DNA from 3 places in the Sphingomonas pollutisoli genome. Region 3 is predicted to be linked to each of the others. Evidence: riboswitches for the same ligand, from Rfam matches in the RefSeq annotation. Region 3 holds a riboswitch; each other region holds the start of a gene.
What was found. Region 3 has a riboswitch for fluoride ahead of PX554_RS20670 (respiratory chain complex I subunit 1 family protein). Riboswitches for the same ligand answer to the same signal wherever they lie in the genome.
Positions count from the first base shown of each region.

Region 1: it holds a riboswitch for fluoride, as region 3 does, so the genes downstream of both, PX554_RS24965 (DUF190 domain-containing protein) here and PX554_RS20670 (respiratory chain complex I subunit 1 family protein) in region 3, are expected to answer to the same signal.
Region 2: it holds a riboswitch for fluoride, as region 3 does, so the genes downstream of both, crcB (fluoride efflux transporter CrcB) here and PX554_RS20670 (respiratory chain complex I subunit 1 family protein) in region 3, are expected to answer to the same signal.

Region 1 covers NZ_JARFNJ010000022.1:8-5,606, reverse strand. Annotated here, with positions in the region: gene PX554_RS24980 (MurR/RpiR family transcriptional regulator) at 235-1,137, shown strand; gene PX554_RS24975 (purple acid phosphatase family protein) at 1,272-2,231, opposite strand; gene PX554_RS24970 (hypothetical protein) at 2,462-3,385, opposite strand; fluoride riboswitch at 3,414-3,480, opposite strand; fluoride riboswitch at 3,672-3,748, shown strand; gene PX554_RS24965 (DUF190 domain-containing protein) at 3,774-5,567, shown strand.
Region 2 covers NZ_JARFNJ010000021.1:19,393-24,991, reverse strand. Annotated here, with positions in the region: gene PX554_RS24900 (copper resistance system multicopper oxidase) at 1-355, shown strand, start outside; gene PX554_RS24895 (copper resistance protein B) at 352-1,491, shown strand; gene PX554_RS24890 (c-type cytochrome) at 1,504-2,100, shown strand; fluoride riboswitch at 2,173-2,244, shown strand; gene crcB (fluoride efflux transporter CrcB) at 2,263-2,640, shown strand; gene PX554_RS24880 (YeiH family protein) at 2,872-3,969, opposite strand; gene PX554_RS24875 (hypothetical protein) at 4,059-4,535, opposite strand; gene PX554_RS24870 (uracil-DNA glycosylase) at 4,604-5,245, shown strand; gene PX554_RS24865 (hypothetical protein) at 5,396-5,599, shown strand, end outside.
Region 3 covers NZ_JARFNJ010000011.1:55,433-61,031, forward strand. Annotated here, with positions in the region: gene PX554_RS20655 (hydrogenase large subunit) at 1-1,279, opposite strand, end outside; gene PX554_RS20660 (proton-conducting transporter transmembrane domain-containing protein) at 1,276-2,751, opposite strand; gene PX554_RS20665 (hypothetical protein) at 2,751-3,431, opposite strand; gene PX554_RS20670 (respiratory chain complex I subunit 1 family protein) at 3,435-4,376, opposite strand; fluoride riboswitch at 4,535-4,594, opposite strand; gene PX554_RS20675 (universal stress protein) at 4,735-5,562, opposite strand.

The sequences.
Region 1 (5,599 bases), on a different contig from region 3:
CCTCTTGCCGAATGGACGATCGTTCGCGATGGCTTTTCCCCTTGAGGGCCGACCCGACCATTCGGCCGGTACGACACCAATGCGCTCTTTGGCGCAGTTTCAGGGGCAGACCGCGGCGATGTCGTCCAATTCCGATTCGTAGTATTTGCTACCTAGATTGGCGATGTGACAGAATCACTACACGCACCGGGTACGCGATTCGTGCCTCCCACCACATTTGAAACGAGCGCAGCGATGTCCGAGACCAGAAAGACCGATCTGCTGAGCGCGCGTATCGAAGCATTGCGCGACGCGCTGCCTGCCGCCGTGTTGCGGGTTGCCCGCTATATCGATCAGAACAGGGTGGCTGCGCTCGCGAGTTCAGCGACCGAACTGGCTCGAGCCATCGGAACATCCGATGCGACGGTGGTACGGGCTGCGAAAGCGCTGGGCTTTTCCGGGCTGCCGGACTTGCGGAAAATCATCGCGGAGAGCCTCGATAGCGGATCGACGCCAGCTGCAAACATGAAGCGCACTTTGGCCAGAATCGACGCGGGTACCGAACATGCGATCGATTTCGTCCTCGAAACCCATCAAGACGCGATTGCCGCGCTCAAGACCGAGGCCACCCGCCTCATGCTCATCGCGGCCGTGTCCACACTCAATTCCGCCCAGCGGATCGTCGTTTTCGGTATCGGTCAGTCCGGTCCATTGGCGCGCTATATGAGCATATTGCTCGGCCGGAGCGGCCGACGCTCTGCGACATGCGACGCCAGCGGCATCGCGCTCGCCGACCAGCTCCTCGATTTGCAGGCGGGCGATGCTTTGCTGCTGCTCGCTTATGGCGGTGCCTATCAGGAGGTGGAAGCAACGATCGAAGAAGGCCAACGGCTCGGCCTGCCGATCGTTCTTGTCACCGACTCGCTGGAGCAACGCCTGGCGGAGCGCGCAACCATCGTCGTGCCGGTGCGACGCGGTAAAGCCCGAAAAGTCGCACTGCATGCGGCCACGGTGGCAGCGCTCGAAGCGATCGCGCTCGGTCTCTCGGCGGTGGATCAGAAACGGTCGGTCGATACATTGAGTCGATTGGGCGCTCTACGTGAAACGATTTCACGACCGCGGAAGACGGGCAGGGGCTCGCGGCCGTCCCGACGCTGAAAGGCAAGTCCGTCGAATGGGCGCTCGATGAAATCAGCCTTTTCTCGGGTCACCACCAATCGAGCGCGCGCCGCTCAAGAGCGTCCGTGATGACGGCAACTCCAATTGTTGACTGGCGCCGCTAGACGCGGCGATCAGGCTGCCCTTCGCGAACGCGCAATTTCGCGGCCGATATTCCGCTTGAATAACGAGCCGCCGGTATAGTCTACAAATTCCAGCGAGAGCATATCCGGATCGCTCCGAAGGCATGTAAAACCGGAACGCGCGTTACAATATTCGGTCCCTTCTACGGCCTGAACAGGACGCACCTCGGACCCCGCTCCCGTTTGTATAAGGGATAGGCCATCGCGATCGAGAAATTGAAGATCGTGATCGTGCCCGGCAAGATATGCCTGCACGCCATGCCGCTTGAGGATCGGCTCGACCTGCGCGATCATTTCCGGTGTGTTTCCGTGCGAACTGCCGCCGGAGAAGATCGGGTGATGCCCCGCTACCAGTTTCCAGGGCGCGCGCGAGGCTGCGAGCTCGCGATCGAGCCAAGCCAATTGCGTGCGCGTGTCCTGCGTGAGCACATTCGCGCGGATCGGGCCATCGGATTCGGTCCGATATTTGTTCACCAGCGGCGATGTGTCGAGGATGAAGAGGTCCAGATGGGGGGCGCCGATGTCAACGCCCGCAATTTTGTAATAGCGGCTCGGCAGTCGCCATCGCTTGCTTGACCCCGCATATTCGAGTTGGGCTTGGGGATTGCCCCGATAGTCGTGATTTCCGAGGCTGGCATACCATGGCGTTTGCAGCGACGGCGCCGTGTAGACATGTTCGAACGAGCTTTGCCACTGCGGATCGTCGGCACTCTGAACACCATTATCGTAGAAATTGTCGCCGACGGTGACCACGAAACGGCTGCCAATCTGCTTGGCCGACCGGCCCATCGCGTCCGCTACATCTTGCTGATGGGATGCTCCGTCTCGACCCCAATCCCCTAGAACGAGGAAATTGACCGCCGGAGGCGCTGCCCGCGCGGGGATGCGCACGACCGCGGTGGCGGCAATCGCGGTCGCACCGATGATCGCTTCGCGTCGTGACAAAAGCATAGCAAGTCTCCCTTGCTGCCTCTTTGCAAGATTTAATGACGATTTAAAGATGGCAACTGCCAGCATGGGCAGGCCGAGATGTCATCATGCCGGCTGTCTTACACCGGCGGTGCTTCTCTGGGCGCGTAGCGACTTACTGACGAGCTTTGCATTGACTGTCTCAGCCGTCTCGTACCGTAGCTGCGTCGAGATGCGGAAAGCAGCCGCATGTCCGCTTAAGCGGGGCCGTCTCAGGACGACGAGGTCTTCGACTTGAGCGGGAATAAGGGGGCGGGCGCCTGCTTGGCTGGCGCTCCCGATGGCGTCGCTGCGGGCCTTACCGTCCAAACCTCGTCCCAGTCGCCCGGGTTCTTCATGGCGTTTTTCATCACCATATATTGCGCATCGACCGCAGTAAGGGTCGGTGTGGGCTGGTCCGCAATCCACCCGATCAGGTCATGCAGACGCTCCAGCAGCCCTGAAAGGCCTTTCCGTGAGCCGCTACGACGCTGCAGTTTCTGCTCTGCGGCCAGAATGGTCTCGGCGCTGATCGCATTGCCCGCCGCCCTGGGGCCGGCATCGCAGAGTCGATCAAGGAGCTCGATCGCCTTGCCCCAATACCAGTCGCCCTTGTTATCGGGTGCCGCTCGCGCGCAGGTGATCAGCAAATCGCTGGCCAGGCGCGAGACCTGATCGAACTCCTGGGGACGAACAGATCCCAACAGCCTGTCCATTAACGGGGCCGAAGCCGCGCTCGTGACAAACGGCTGGGCGGAAAACGCATAGATGCGCTCCCACGTCGACTCGGGAAGCCAAGCACGATCGCGATCGCGCCGAAGCTGAGGTACGATCTCCTGTGCGAAACACGAGCGAACTATCTCGGCTCGCAAATTGTCGCATTGATCGTTCGTGCCGACGATCCGCGGCGCGAAGATTTTGAGCTGCTGTCGCTTATTGTCCGGCAGGCTGTCATTCAGTCGGACGGCGAAAGTCCGGATGAATGGTGATGCGGTCCTCGGATCATCCCTGTGTCGTTCTCCCGCCAACAAGGCGACGAACGTCATAACGCAAAGGCGGTTCGATCGTGGATCGCCACGGCCGGGGATCAATTCGACGCGCTCGAAAAGGCGCTCCAGGGATTGTGAGGTGGGAATCGCCGGCTGGGCTGCTTGCACGACATCAATCTCCTACCGCTTTTCTTACTTCGCAGTAGGAGTCATCAGCCGCGGCGAGCGCGGCGGTTATGGGGGACTCCATCCCCAACCTCGACATGATACTCGGCTTGCCCCTTGTGGGTCAACAGACATCCACAAGGCGCTTCAATCCATGAGATCTTCGAGCAAGAACAGCCGCGCGTTTGATGCAGAATTGCCACACCGCACCTCTTTTCGCTGCGATGCAGCAAAAAGTTCGATTTTGGTCCGCCTCGACGATTGACGGGTGTCACGCTCTTCTGCATATGCCCGCTCTGGCAATGGATTTCTGCCGGGCTCACCTGAGCCGAACCGCCCATCCGGGCTGATGATTCCTACCGTTTGCGGCAACGCAATATGCGGGGGAATCGTGCGCGCTTCGTTTTCGAATCTATTTCACCAGTTCAATCTGGCTGCCTTCATCCGGACGCAGCATGACCATGCTGTCTCGGTTGCGCGCTGGACGATCGTCCTCGTTCCGATGGCGATCGCCGTTGGCTCGCTGTGCGCGGCGTTCCTCTGGAGCCTCGATGTCGCGACACGGACGCGCTTTGCGCACCCTTGGCTGCTGTTCCTCCTCCCGGTCGGCGGATTTGCCATCGGCATGTTGTACCATTGGATGGGCAAGAGCGTCGAAGGTGGCAACAATCTCATCGTGGACCAGATCCACGAGCCTGGCGGCGGCGTCCCGTTGCGGATGGCACCCCTGATCTTCGTCGGCACTGTCGCGACGCATCTCTTTGGCGGTTCGGCAGGTCGAGAGGGCACGGCCGTTCAACTCGGAGGCAGCCTGGCCAGCGCCGCTGGTCGCTTCTTCCGTCTCGATGAGTCGGGAGTCCGCATCATCCTGATGGCTGGCATCGCCGCCGGCTTCGGTGCCGTGTTCGGCACACCGCTCGCCGGTGCCGTATTTGCGCTGGAGGTTCTGGCTGTCGGAAGAATCGAATACCCTGCGCTCGTACCGTGCCTCGTAGCAGGTATCGTCGGCGACTGGACCTGCCATCAGTTGGGCATCCACCACGGCGCCTATCACATCGATTATGTATCGGGCAGCGGCGGCTCGTTGATGACGGAGCCTCTCCTGCTGGCCAAGGCCGCACTCGCCGGCATCGCGTTCGGACTGGCGAGCCTCGTCTTTGCCGAAGCGAACCACAATCTCGGCGCCTTTTTCAAGCGGCTGTTCCCGTTCGGACCGCTTCGTCCTTTCGTTGGCGGTCTGCTCATCATCGGCCTGGTCTATGCGCTCGGCACTCGAGACTATCTCGGGCTCGGTGTGTCGGCACCCCCGGGAGTGCCGACGATCGCAGGCTTCTTCTCAGCGCCGGTCGATCACTGGAGCTGGCTCCTCAAGATGGTGTTTACAGTCGTCACGCTCAGCGCCGGCTTCAAAGGCGGCGAGGTCACGCCGCTCTTCTTCATCGGTGCCGCACTGGGGAACGCTTTGGGTGGTTTGCTCGGCGCTCCTATCGACCTCTTCGCGGGGATTGGCTTCGTCGCGGTCTTCGCCGGCGCCACCAACACGCCGCTCGCCTGCACCATCATGGGCATCGAGTTGTTCGGCGCCACCAACGCCGTTCCAATCGCGGTCGCGTGCTTCGTGTCTTATCTCTGCTCCGGACACAGCGGAATCTATCTCTCCCAGCGCATCGCAGTGCCCAAACACGACAAGGGTTTTGTCGTCCCTGATTCAACGCTTCGTGACGCGAGAGCCGCGCGGTCGGCGCTCACCCTTGCACAATTCCTTCCTTTGTCCCCCCTTCTCAGCAATGAAAGCGAAAGTGAACACATGTCTTACCCTCATGAAGTAACTCCCGCCGAGATCGGCATGATCCGGATTTACATGAAGCCATCCGACAAAGTGGCGAGGGCAGGGGCGCGTTCACTCTGGTCGGCAAAGCCGCTGTACCGGGTCTTGGTCGCGACCGCCAAGGACGACGGCATCATGAATGCCGTCGCGCACCACACGCACTATGGCTATAGCAACCATGGCCCGGTCCGCCAGAACGGCGCCGAAATCGCCGATCCGCATCTGACCATGTGCGTCGAACTCATCGGTGAACGCGACAAGCTCGAGTTGTTCTGCCGGCGACACGGCGACCTCCTCTCGGACAAGGTCATCGTCTACAAGGGGTCACTACACGAAAGTACGTTTTACGTACGCTAAGTGCGAACGAACCGGCAACATCACGGCTTGGC
Region 2 (5,599 bases), on a different contig from region 3:
CCACCTCACCGGCAACATGGAGCGGTTCATGTGGTCGTTCGACGGGGTCAAGATGTCGGATGCCGCGCACCCGATCCCGTTCCACGACGGCGAGCGCGTCCGCGTGCGTCTCATCAACGACACGATGATGGCGCACCCGATCCACCTGCACGGCCATTTCTTCGAGCTGGTGACGGGGCACGGCGATCATGCCCCGCGCAAGCACACCGTGGTCGTCGCCCCAGGCGGCAAAGTGGCGTTCGACCTGACCGCCGACGCGCCCGGCGACTGGGCGTTCCACTGCCACCTGCTCTATCACATGATGGCGGGGATGATGCGCGTCGTCTCGGTCCGCAAGACGGGAGACGCGGCATGAACCGCGCGCTGATCCTCGCCGCGAGCGCGTTCGCGCTGGCCGCGAGCCCCGCGACTGCGCAGTCGATGCAGGGCATGACCATGCCCGGCATGGACATGTCTAAGCCGATGCCGAAGAAGGCGACGCCGAAGAAAAAGCCGGCCATCGTGAAGAAGAAGCCGTCATCCGGCTCGGCGGCCCGGCGCAAGGCTCCATCGCGGTCTCGCGCGACCGGCCAGTCGACGGACGCGATGGCCGGCATGGACATGGCCCAGCCCACCACCAGCGACCAGATGCAGGCGATGCCGGGCATGGATATGTCGGGCAAGCCTGCGCCGGGTGGATCGACGATGCCCGGGATGGACATGACCCAGCCGATGCCGATGCAGGCCGCGCCGACCGGCACCGATCTTCCCGCCGGCAACGCGCCACCGCCCGCGCCACCGATGGATCGCTATGCCGATCGCAGCTTCGGCGCGGCGGCGATGCAGCCGGCCCGTGCGGCGTTCCGACACGAAAATGGCGGCGAGACTTTCTCGCAGGCGATGTTCAATCTCGCCGAGCTGCAGATCAGGAACGGCCGCGACGGCTATCGCTGGGACGGCGAGGGCTGGTTCGGCGGCGACCTCAACCGCTTCGTAGTGAAATCGGAGGGCGACGGCACGTTCGGCAAGGGTGTCGACGCGGCCGAGGTGCAAGCGCTCTACAGTCGCGCGATCGGGCCGTATTTCGATCTCCAGGCGGGCATCCGCCACGATTTCCAGCCGACACCGACGCAGACCTATGCGACGATCGGCATCGAAGGCCTGACGCCGTACGAGTTCGACACCGAGGCGGCATTGTTCCTGTCGACCAAGGGCGACGTGCTCGGCCGGGCCGAGGGCTGGTATGACGAGCAGATCACGCAGCGTTTAGTGTTGCAACCGCGCGTCGAGATCAATTTCGCGGCGCAAAATGTGCCTAAGAACCGGATCGGCGTCGGCCTTTCCACCGCCGAGCTGGGCCTGCGACTGCGCTACGAGATCAGCCGCCAGTTCGCGCCCTATGTCGGTATTTCCTACGAAGCAAAGGTCGGTCGCACCGCCGATTATGCCCGCGCCGACGGTGAGAGCCCGCACATGACGAGCCTCGTGTTCGGCATCCGCACCTGGTTCTAGAGGAGATCGTTCATGGCCGACTCGCGCAAGCCCCTTCGCCATCATCTGCCAAGCGGCCCGTTCGTCGCGATCGCCACGATCGTCGTCGTGCTGCTGATCGCTGTCTTCATCTATTCTGGCATCTACAACATCGGCGCCGATGCGCCGCACTCGCGCCCGGTCTACACGATGCTCGAAGGGCTGCGCGATCGATCGATCGCGGCGCATGCGCGGGGCATTACCGTGCCCGCCGATCTTGAAAGCCCGGCGCATGTGTCAGCGGGCGCCGGGCTCTACGGTGAGATGTGCCAGGGCTGTCACCTCGCCCCCGGCGCCGAGCGGACCGAGATTTCGCGAGGACTCTACCCGCAAGCGCCCGAACTGGCGAAGGGCACCGACCTGACGCCGGCGCAGCAATTCTGGGTGATCAAGCACGGGGTCAAACTCACCGCCATGCCCGCCTGGGGTAAGACCCATCCCGATGCGCTGATCTGGGACATGGTCGCGTTCCTCCAGAAGATGCCGGGTATGACGCCCGCTGCGTATAAGGCAGCCGTCGCCACTGCGCCCGAGGATCATGACGCGATGATGAAAGTCGCACACGGCCATACCGGGGAGGGTCACGTGTAACGGCTCGTTGCCCGTCGAATCACGCGCCCACCGGATCATGGATGCTTGACGTCTCCCAGGTTTTCGCGACATGCCGACAGCGGCAATGGAATCTGCCTGGCTTCGCCGAACCGCCCGTTTTGGGCTGATGACTCCTATCTCACATTATATTGGAGGTAGGCCATGCGGTCGGTCATCATCGTGTTCCTCGGCGCCGGGATCGGCGGGGCGCTACGACATCTGGCAGGCTTGGCGGCGCTGAGGCTGCTCGGCCCGGATTTTCCGTATGGGACGATGTTCGTGAACGTCGTCGGCGCCGCGACGATGGGATTGCTGGTCGGCCTGTTCGCGTTCCGAGTTTCCGGCGACGCCGATCTGCGGCTTTTCCTGACGACGGGGCTTCTCGGCGGTTTCACGACCTGGTCGACGTTCGCGCTCGATACGGTGACGCTGTGGGATCGAGGCAATCTGGTTCTCACGCTGCTCTACACGGTGGGCAGTTTCGTGCTGTCGATCGCCGCACTCGGAACAATGCTTCTGCTCGCACGTCGGTTGGCGTAGCGGATCGTTACGGTCGCTCCCTGGAAGGCAAGGAATAAAATGTCCGACAAACCTGACGAGCAGGCCCCGGTCGATCCGGAAGTCGCCGAGATGGAAGAACTCGAGGAGCACGAGCGCCAGAAGCGGCGTGAGGAAGAGAACGACCGGAAGCCTTGAGTTCCCGCCCCAAGCTCGGCGTGACTGGAAGCCGCATTCTCCTCACGCGGTCGCTTTCGACGCAGCATCCGGGATCTAGCGCGTCATGCCGAGGACGGTGATCAGCGCCAGGCTGATACCCCCGAGCGCGACCAGCGACAGGATCACCGCAGCGGTGACGCGACCGCCCGCCTTGGCGACGGTGCGCACGTCGACGCCCAGCCCGAGCGCGGCCATCGAAACGACCGTCAACACCGTTGCCGCTTCGCCGATCGGCGCGATCGCGGCGTGGGGCACGAGGTCCGCCGAACGCAGCCCGACCAGCGCCAGGAAGCCGATGATGAACCACGGCACGAGGTGGTGGATCGGCGGACGCCCCGCCTTGGGCCGATCGCCCGCGGTGACGTGCGGTGCCAATTCGTCGTATTCCTCGCGCAATTTGGGCGCGACGAGCGACAAAACGAGACATACCGGCCCCAGCATCAGCACGCGGACCAGCTTGACGAGCGTGCCCATCTGCACCGCCTGCGCGCCGAGCGGCGCGGCGGCGGCAATGACCTGCGGCACGGCATAGACGGTGAGGCCGGCAAGCGCGCCATAGGCGATCCCGCTCAGCCCCATCAGGACGCCGAGCAGCGGCAAGCCCAGCACCACGGCGACGCCGAGCACCGCGGTGAAAGCGATCGACGAGGCGACGTCGTCGCCGTCGGCGCCGATCACCGGCGCGATCGCGGCGATCGCGGAATTGCCGCAGATCGAATTGCCGCACGCGACGAGGATCGCCAGCCGCTTGGACAGGCCGAGAAAGCGGCCGAGTGTGAAGCTGACCAGGATCGCGGTCGCGACGATGCCGACGATGCCGATCAGCAAGGCCGGCCCGGCCGCGAGGATCGTCGCCGCGCTGACCGACGCGCCGAGCAGCACCACCGCGATCTCGAGCAGTAGCTTGGCGCTGAAATCGATCCCCGGAAACCATCTGGCGGCTGGCGTCCAGGCGGTGCGGATCGCGGTGCCGATTAGGATCGCGAGCACCAGCGCCTCGAGCCATGCGCGGCCAAACAATGCCTGTTCCGCTGACTGTAAGGCATAAGCCGTGAGTGTCACGCCGACGCACAGCAGCAGACCCGGCAGCACACCTCCGATCCCTGTCATGGCGGGGCGCGTCTCGTCCTGGGTAAGCGCTAGCGAAGTCATCACAATTCCTTTCGAGTGACACCTTGGCCCCCGGTCGGGCGGCATTCCAACGATCGCTGCCTGTCGTTCCGATCGGCTGGGACGATCGATCAGCGCGAGAGAGCGGCGATCACCCCGCCGACGGTGGCGAGCAGCAGCATCGCCGCAGGCAGAAAGATGATCTGCGCCATCGCCTCGCGGCCGCTGACGACGCCCGTCGCGATGTCGACCGGGCCGGCGAGAAAGTCGGCGAAGCTGCGCTGCCGCTCGCCCGGGGCCGGGCTGTCGGCGAGCAGGATGCCGCCGACGATCAGCCCGAAATACATAATCATCAGCACGGTGATGACGGTGAGCACCAATCCCGCTGCCGCGTCGCGCGCGAAGAACAGCCAGAAGCTCGCCAGCATCGCCGCGTAGCAGCCGACCAGCGCCTTGAGCACGCCCGGATGGATGCCACGCGACGCCACGCCGGGCGCAATGCGCTCGAGGTCGTCATAGGGGCCGGCGTCGGGGACCAGCGTCAAACGGGGACGGACGGGCGCGGCAGAAGCGTGTAGGATGTCGTCATGTCGAAGCTGCGTGGCCATGATAGCCTCCTGGCAAGTGGATGCCGCAAAGGATGGGCGCCTGGGAGCGATCGCTCCAACGGGTTCTCGTGGTCGTTCCGATCGGGATGACCGATCGGTCGCTTGCGCTGCTCGACGATTCCGAGGCCGCGGCTACCCGCGCTGCGAGCCTCGAGGCCGACCACGTTCGCCCGATCGAGGCGTGGCGGGAGAGGCTGCTCGTCGGCGGTCGCCGCGTGCCGCACGTCGATCCGCTCGACGGCGGTGCTAATGCGCGCCTGTTGCTGCTGCTCGAAACGCCCGGACCGGGCCGCGCGCCGGTCCGCTTCGTCTCGCGCGACAATCCGACCGGCACCGCGCGCAACCTGCGCCGTTTTCTCGACGAAGCCCGCATCGCGCGCGCCGACATGCTACTGTGGAACACCGTGCCGTGGATCGTGCACGCCCCCGGTGCCCGCAACCGTGCGCTCCGGCGCGGCGAGATCGCCGAGGGGCTGTCGCTGCTGCCGCCGCTGCTCGATCTGCTGCCGCGCCTGGAGGTCGTCGTGCTCGCAGGGCGCATCGCCGCCGAAGCCGCGCCTGTCATTCATGCGCATCGACCCGAGGTCGCGGTGCTGACGATGCCGCATCCCAGTCCGACCTATGTCTGCACCGATCCGGCGATTGTCAGGCGGATCGGCGAAGCGCTCAGGAAGGCGGGCGAGAGGCTGCGCGGTCGCGACGTATCGTGAGACGGCCTTAGCGGGCAGCGCCTGTCGATCGCCCATGCAACTGAACTGGCGACCGCGATCAATCTTCCTTCATGATCGGAACGATGAGGACGATCCATTTTTCTTGATGGAACGGGCAACCCATAATCGGCGGCGACAAGGAGACAGACCATGAATAAGTCAATCGTCGCTGCCGCGCTCATCGCATCCGCCCTCGGAACGCCGGCCGTCGCCACGACGTCCAAGGACGCGGCACCGTTCAGGATGCGGCATATCGAGGCGACCATGCCCCAGGATCCGTATCTGTCGCCACTCGATTCGGTCACCGAGCCGCATTACAGCCCGGCGGCCGATCTCGCGCCGGCCGCCCAGGTG
Region 3 (5,599 bases):
GGATGGCGCCCTGCGGCGGCCGCGACAGCAGCGCATCGAGCAGCGCGTAGCTCGCCATGATCTCGTCGACACGGACATGGAAACGCGCATGGGCGTCGGCCTCGTCATGCGTGGCGATCTCCGGGGGGAACCGATCATAGGCGGCGTATGGATGATCGCGTCTCAGGTCGCGATCGAGGCCCGATGCCCGCGCGACCGGGCCGGTTGCCCCCTGATCGAACGCGACCTCGGAGGGGAGCGGCCCCGTCGTCAGCAGACGGTCGAGGAAGCTGTCGCTGTGCTTCAGCAGCTTGGTATAGCGCTCCGTGCGGGAGCGGAGCTGCGCGAGCGACGGGGCCAGCCAGTCGCCAGGGTCGATATCGCGTCTGAGGCCGCCCGGCGTCAGCATGTTGCGTAGAAAGCGGCTCCCGGTCAGGCGCGCGTTGAGCCGCTTTGCTTCCTCCTCGAGCAGCATCCCCTCGGCCTGTCCGACCTTGAGCGTCGTCGTGTCGGCGAGATGCCCCAGATAATGGAGATGATTGTAGATCCGCTCCATCTCGGCGAGCAGCACGCGGCCCCATTGCGCGCGCTCGGGCAGCGTGCATTCCGCGCAGGCTTCAACCGCCCGGCAATAGGCGAAGGCGTGCGCCACGCTGCCCACCGCGGAAACCCGTTCCGCAAGCACGGTTCCTGCCTCGGGAGGCAAACCCTCGAACCGCGTTTCCATGCCGCGATGCTTGAAAAAGAGCTGCGGCTCATATTCGAGGATATGCTCGCCGACATAGCCGAAGAAGAAGGCCCCGGATTCGACCACGCCAGCGCGGACGGGACCAAAGGGCAGCAACTGAACGTCGAGCTTGGCGCCGGCGATCTCGGGGAGGACGCCGGCTGCGCGCAGGCCAGGCTCGGAGACATCCTCCACGATCACCCTGCTCGCAGGCCCTGCTTCAACGGTGGGATGCAAGACCAATGGCCGCGGATCGGGATGGCCGAGAAAGGTTACGCCATACAGCTCCATGATCTCGCGTTCGTCCCAACTGAGCAGCGGCCAGACGTCGGCGAGGCTGGGCGCCGTCCTGCCGATCACACAGCGCCAGGCGGTGAAGCCGTGGAGTGGGGGTTCCTCGATGACGTAGCGAAGCTCGGTGCGATCCTCGGCGATCCTGCGCGCATAAACCATCTTGAGCCGGCTGCCGGTGCTGTGCAGGCCCTGGGCGTTCGAGACGAGCACATCGGTCCCGATGTCGATGACCCGGACCGGCTCGCGCCGCGCTATCGGCGGCTGATCGGCCGCGATCATGATGCCGCCCCCGACAGCGCGACCGCAATGCCATGGAAATAGCGCCACATCGCGTCCGGCCACCAAAGGCCGAAGAGCAAGAGCGGAAGGAGCGCCAGCCACATCGGCGCGACGCACCAGGCGCTGAGTGTCCGGCCGGACCGCTCTTCCGGCGCGGATGCCGGCGGTTCCAGGTACATCACCCGGAAATGGTTCATGAAGGCGATGAAGATAACGATCAGCAGCAGGGCCATGCCGTAAACCGCCCAGGACAGATGGGGCAGGCCGATGCCGGCGCGCAGGATGGTGAGTTCGCTCTGGAACAGGCCAAAGGGTGGCGCGCCGGTAATCGCGGCGGCACCGGCCAGCCAGAGCGCAGCCTGCGCCGGGAAGCGTAGCCAGACATCCCGGATGCCGCGAATGTCCTTGGTCTGATAGGCGCGCATCGCGTTGCCGGCGCCGAAGAACATGAGCGACTTGTTCAACGAGTGGTTGAGCATGTGGTAGAGCGCCCCGGCGGTGCCGAGAATCCCGCCGAACCCGAAGCCGAGCGCCATCACGCCCATGTGCTCGACGCTCGAATAGGCCATCAGCCGCTTGATCCCGCGCTGACGGACGATGAACAGCGCGCCGACCAGGATCGAGAGCAGCCCGAGCGCGACCGTCACCACGCGGCAGGTGCCGCCGATGCCGGCGGCGTCGGCCACGCCGAGGAAGCGAACCACGCCCAGCATGGCGGTGTTGAGCAGCGCTCCGGAGAGCATGGCGGAGACCGGGGCCGGGGACTCGCTGTGCGCATCAGGCAGCCAGCTATGCATCGGCGCCAGGCCGACCTTCGTGCCATAGCCCACGAGCACGAGCAGGAAGGACAACAGGATGATGGACTGGCTGGCGCGCGGGGCGACAGCAGTGAGCGAAGCCCAGGTCAGTTCATAGGTCGGGCCATTGACGAAGGTGCCGCTCCAGTAGAACAACACTGTGCCGAGCAACGCCAGGCTGATGCCCGCCGAGACGATCACGATATATTTCCAGGCTGCCTCGATGCTCGACGCCTCATGCTCGAAGGCGACCAGGAAAGTGCTGACCAAAGTCGTCAGCTCGATCGCGATCCAGTAGAGTCCCGGATTGTTCATGAGCGGCCCGACGAAGATCGTGAGCGCGAAGCCGGCGAACAGGGCATAGAAGCCGGGTAGCCGCTCATCCTCGTCCAGCATCCGCATGTAGCCGATCGCGTAGATCGACGAGAGTAGATAGACGAGCGCGGCGCAGAGGATGACCCACGCGCCCAGCGCGTCGAGCGCAATATAGCTGCGGCCGTAGATCACCGGCTCTGGCGTCGCGCGCCAGACCAGTGCGATCGCGACCGCGAAGCTGCCGATGCTCGCCAGCAGGTTGATCGCTTCGGCGAAGCGCGGGCTTCGGCCGGCGATCGAGCCGACCACGGCCACCGCGGGGCAGAGCAGCAGCAGGGCGATGAGCGTGCCCGTCGTCATCACCCGACAAGCCTCTTCAGGTCGAGGCTCGAAGTGCTGCCGACATGCACGGTGAGGTAGCGGACCAGCACGCCGAAGCAGGCGACCACTACCAGCAGATCGAACAGGATGACCAGCTCGATCAGGATCGGCATTCCCGGCACCAGGATCTGGGCGCCGAGGAAGATGCCGTTCTCTAGCACCAGCAGGCCGAGGATCTGGCTGATCGCCTCATGGCGCACCACCAGCATGAGAAAGCCGATCATCTTCATCGACAGCATGACGGTGAGCGCCAGGACCACGACGGTCCCGGCGGCGCCGACCCGCACGCCGATATGCTCGGACACCACCAGCGCGAAGACGATCGCCGCCGCACCCAACACTAGGCAGGAGCTGGGGCGCAGGGCCTCATGGATCTCGCGCTTGATGTCGAGACGCCGGATGATCCGCGCCAGCAGATAGGGGAGGATGAGGCCGCGGAAGAGCGCCGTCAGCGCCGCGATCGCGTATAGCTCGGGAAAGCCGCCGTAGAAGCCGACCACCGCAGACAGGCCGGCGATCACCCAGGACTCGGCCGCGAAGGCGTAGAGATAATTGTTCAGCCAGCGTGAGCCCAGCATCACGAACGCGAGCAGCAGACTGAGGATCGCCATCAGGCTGAACAAGGACGCAGCGAGCGGATCAAGATGTTCGACCGGCATAGGCTATCCCATTTGCGAGCTGATGATGGAGAGGACCGCGAGCAGGAATGAGGCCGCGAGCGGCTCCTGATAGCGGTAGAAGCGAAGGCGCGACTGCGTCGTCTCGACCACGACCACGACGAGCAGCACCACGAGGAACTTGAGCAGGTCCGCGCTGATCGCGCCCAGCGCGCCGAGCGACGTGCCCAGGTGCGACAAGCCCCAGGGCAGCAGCAGCACGTTGCAGAAGATGGTGTAGAGGATGAACTGCTTCATCATCGACGCCCATTTGAGGAGCGCCAGCAGCGGCCCGGAATATTCGAGGATGCGCGCCTCCTCGATCATATAGACCTCGATATGCGTGCTCGAATGGATCGGCAGGCGATCGGTCTCAGCGAGGATCAGGACGAAGAAGGCCGCGACGAGGAACAGGTGGCTGGGGCTCCAGTAGAGCGCGGGCGTGGCGACCAGCAGATGGTTGACGACAAAAGGGATCATCGACCGCGCGAGCAGGGTGATGCCGACAAAGACGACGATCAGGGTCGGTTCGGACAGGATCGCGATCATCGTCGCCCGGCTCGAACCGATGCCGCCATAGCTCGACCCGCTGTCGAGGCCGGCGAACAGGATCAGGAAGGAGCCGAGGGTCAGGATCAGGCCGCCCCCCAATATGTCCCCCATGTCCGAATAGGGCAGGGGATAGTCGGTCAGCACCGGGATCAGGATCGGCACCGTCAGCATGCAGGTGAAGGCGATGATCGGCGCCACCCAGAACAGCCAGGAAGCCGTTTCCGGAATGACGATCTCCTTGCGGAAGAGCTTCCACAGGTCCCGATAGGGCTGGAAGATGCTTGGCCCCTGGCTCCGCTGCACCTTCTCCTCGAAATTATGGATCACCCCCTGCAGTAGCGGTGCCAGCAGCAGAACCCCAAGGACCTGGAAGAACTGGAGCACGAGGTCGCGCATCAGCGACGCCTCGCGGTCGATGACGCGAATGGACTACCCGTTCCCAGTCCAGCCATGGCGCACCGACTCCCACTTCTCGCTCCGAAGAGCAGGCATGTGTCGGGACCGGGCGGTCTGGCTTTCAGCCCGTGCGGCGGAGACACACACCCGCCGCGTTCAACGCGGTAGGGGTCATCAGCCGTTCGGCGGTTGTGGGGGACTCCATCCCCATCCAGCAATGTATCAGGCGCACCATGCTTAGCCTCGCAGAACAACCGCCTCAAGACGAGATCGTTCCACCAGCAAACCAATCGAACTTTCGTAAATCGGCCGCCTATGATGCGACCAAGTGCGAGGGCGCTGAATTGGGCGCCCATACTCAGGCGCAATGGGCCAAGAACAACGGAAGATCGCAATGGGCCAACACATGCCGTGTCGTGCCGCCCAATAGCCATTCGAGAAGCTGATTATGACGATAGGCGCCCATCACGAGAAGATCGGCGTCCAGATTATGGGCCTCGGTGACGATCTGGTCTCCGAGCGTCTCCGTGTCGCGCTGGGATTGATGGACCTGGTAGCTGATGCCGTGGGCGTCCAGCAGCTCCCGCGCTGGATCCGCCAATTCGGGCTCTTCGGCGATCAGCAGCAGTGTCACCTCAACCGCGACCTTGAGCCAGGGAAGAGCGCCTTCCAGCGCTTTGCGGCAGCAGGCCGTGTTGTTCCAGGCGACCACGATGTGGTCTGCGAAAGTGTCGCCCGGCTTCAGCGACCATTTGGCCGGCACGAGGAAGAGCGGGTGGTGCGCCCGATGGATGGCGGCATGCAAGGCGTCGCCGCCGTCCATATTGGTGGGACGAGCCAGCACCAGCACGTCGAAGGCGCGCGCCTCCTGCTCGACATTCTCCTCTTCGGCGCCGATCCGCTCTTTCCAGGTGAGCGGAATATCCGCATCGGGATGGGACGCCACCCACTCCTCATAGGCCGCAAGGGTCGCCGCTTCTCGTTCCTTCGCGGTGCCCTCGTGGCGTTCGCGAAGCTGTTGGAACGCGATCTCCTCCGACGCGACGATCAGATAGTCAGGATCGACAACCACATGCAAAGCCTCGACGGTCGCGTCGTGGATGGCATGCGCTGCTGCCTCGGCGGCATCGAGACAAGCCGCTGCCGTCGCGGACTCCGCCACAACAGCGAGTATTTTGACCGTCATCGGCCCTCTCCTATGTCGGGAGCGGGCACTCGCGTCC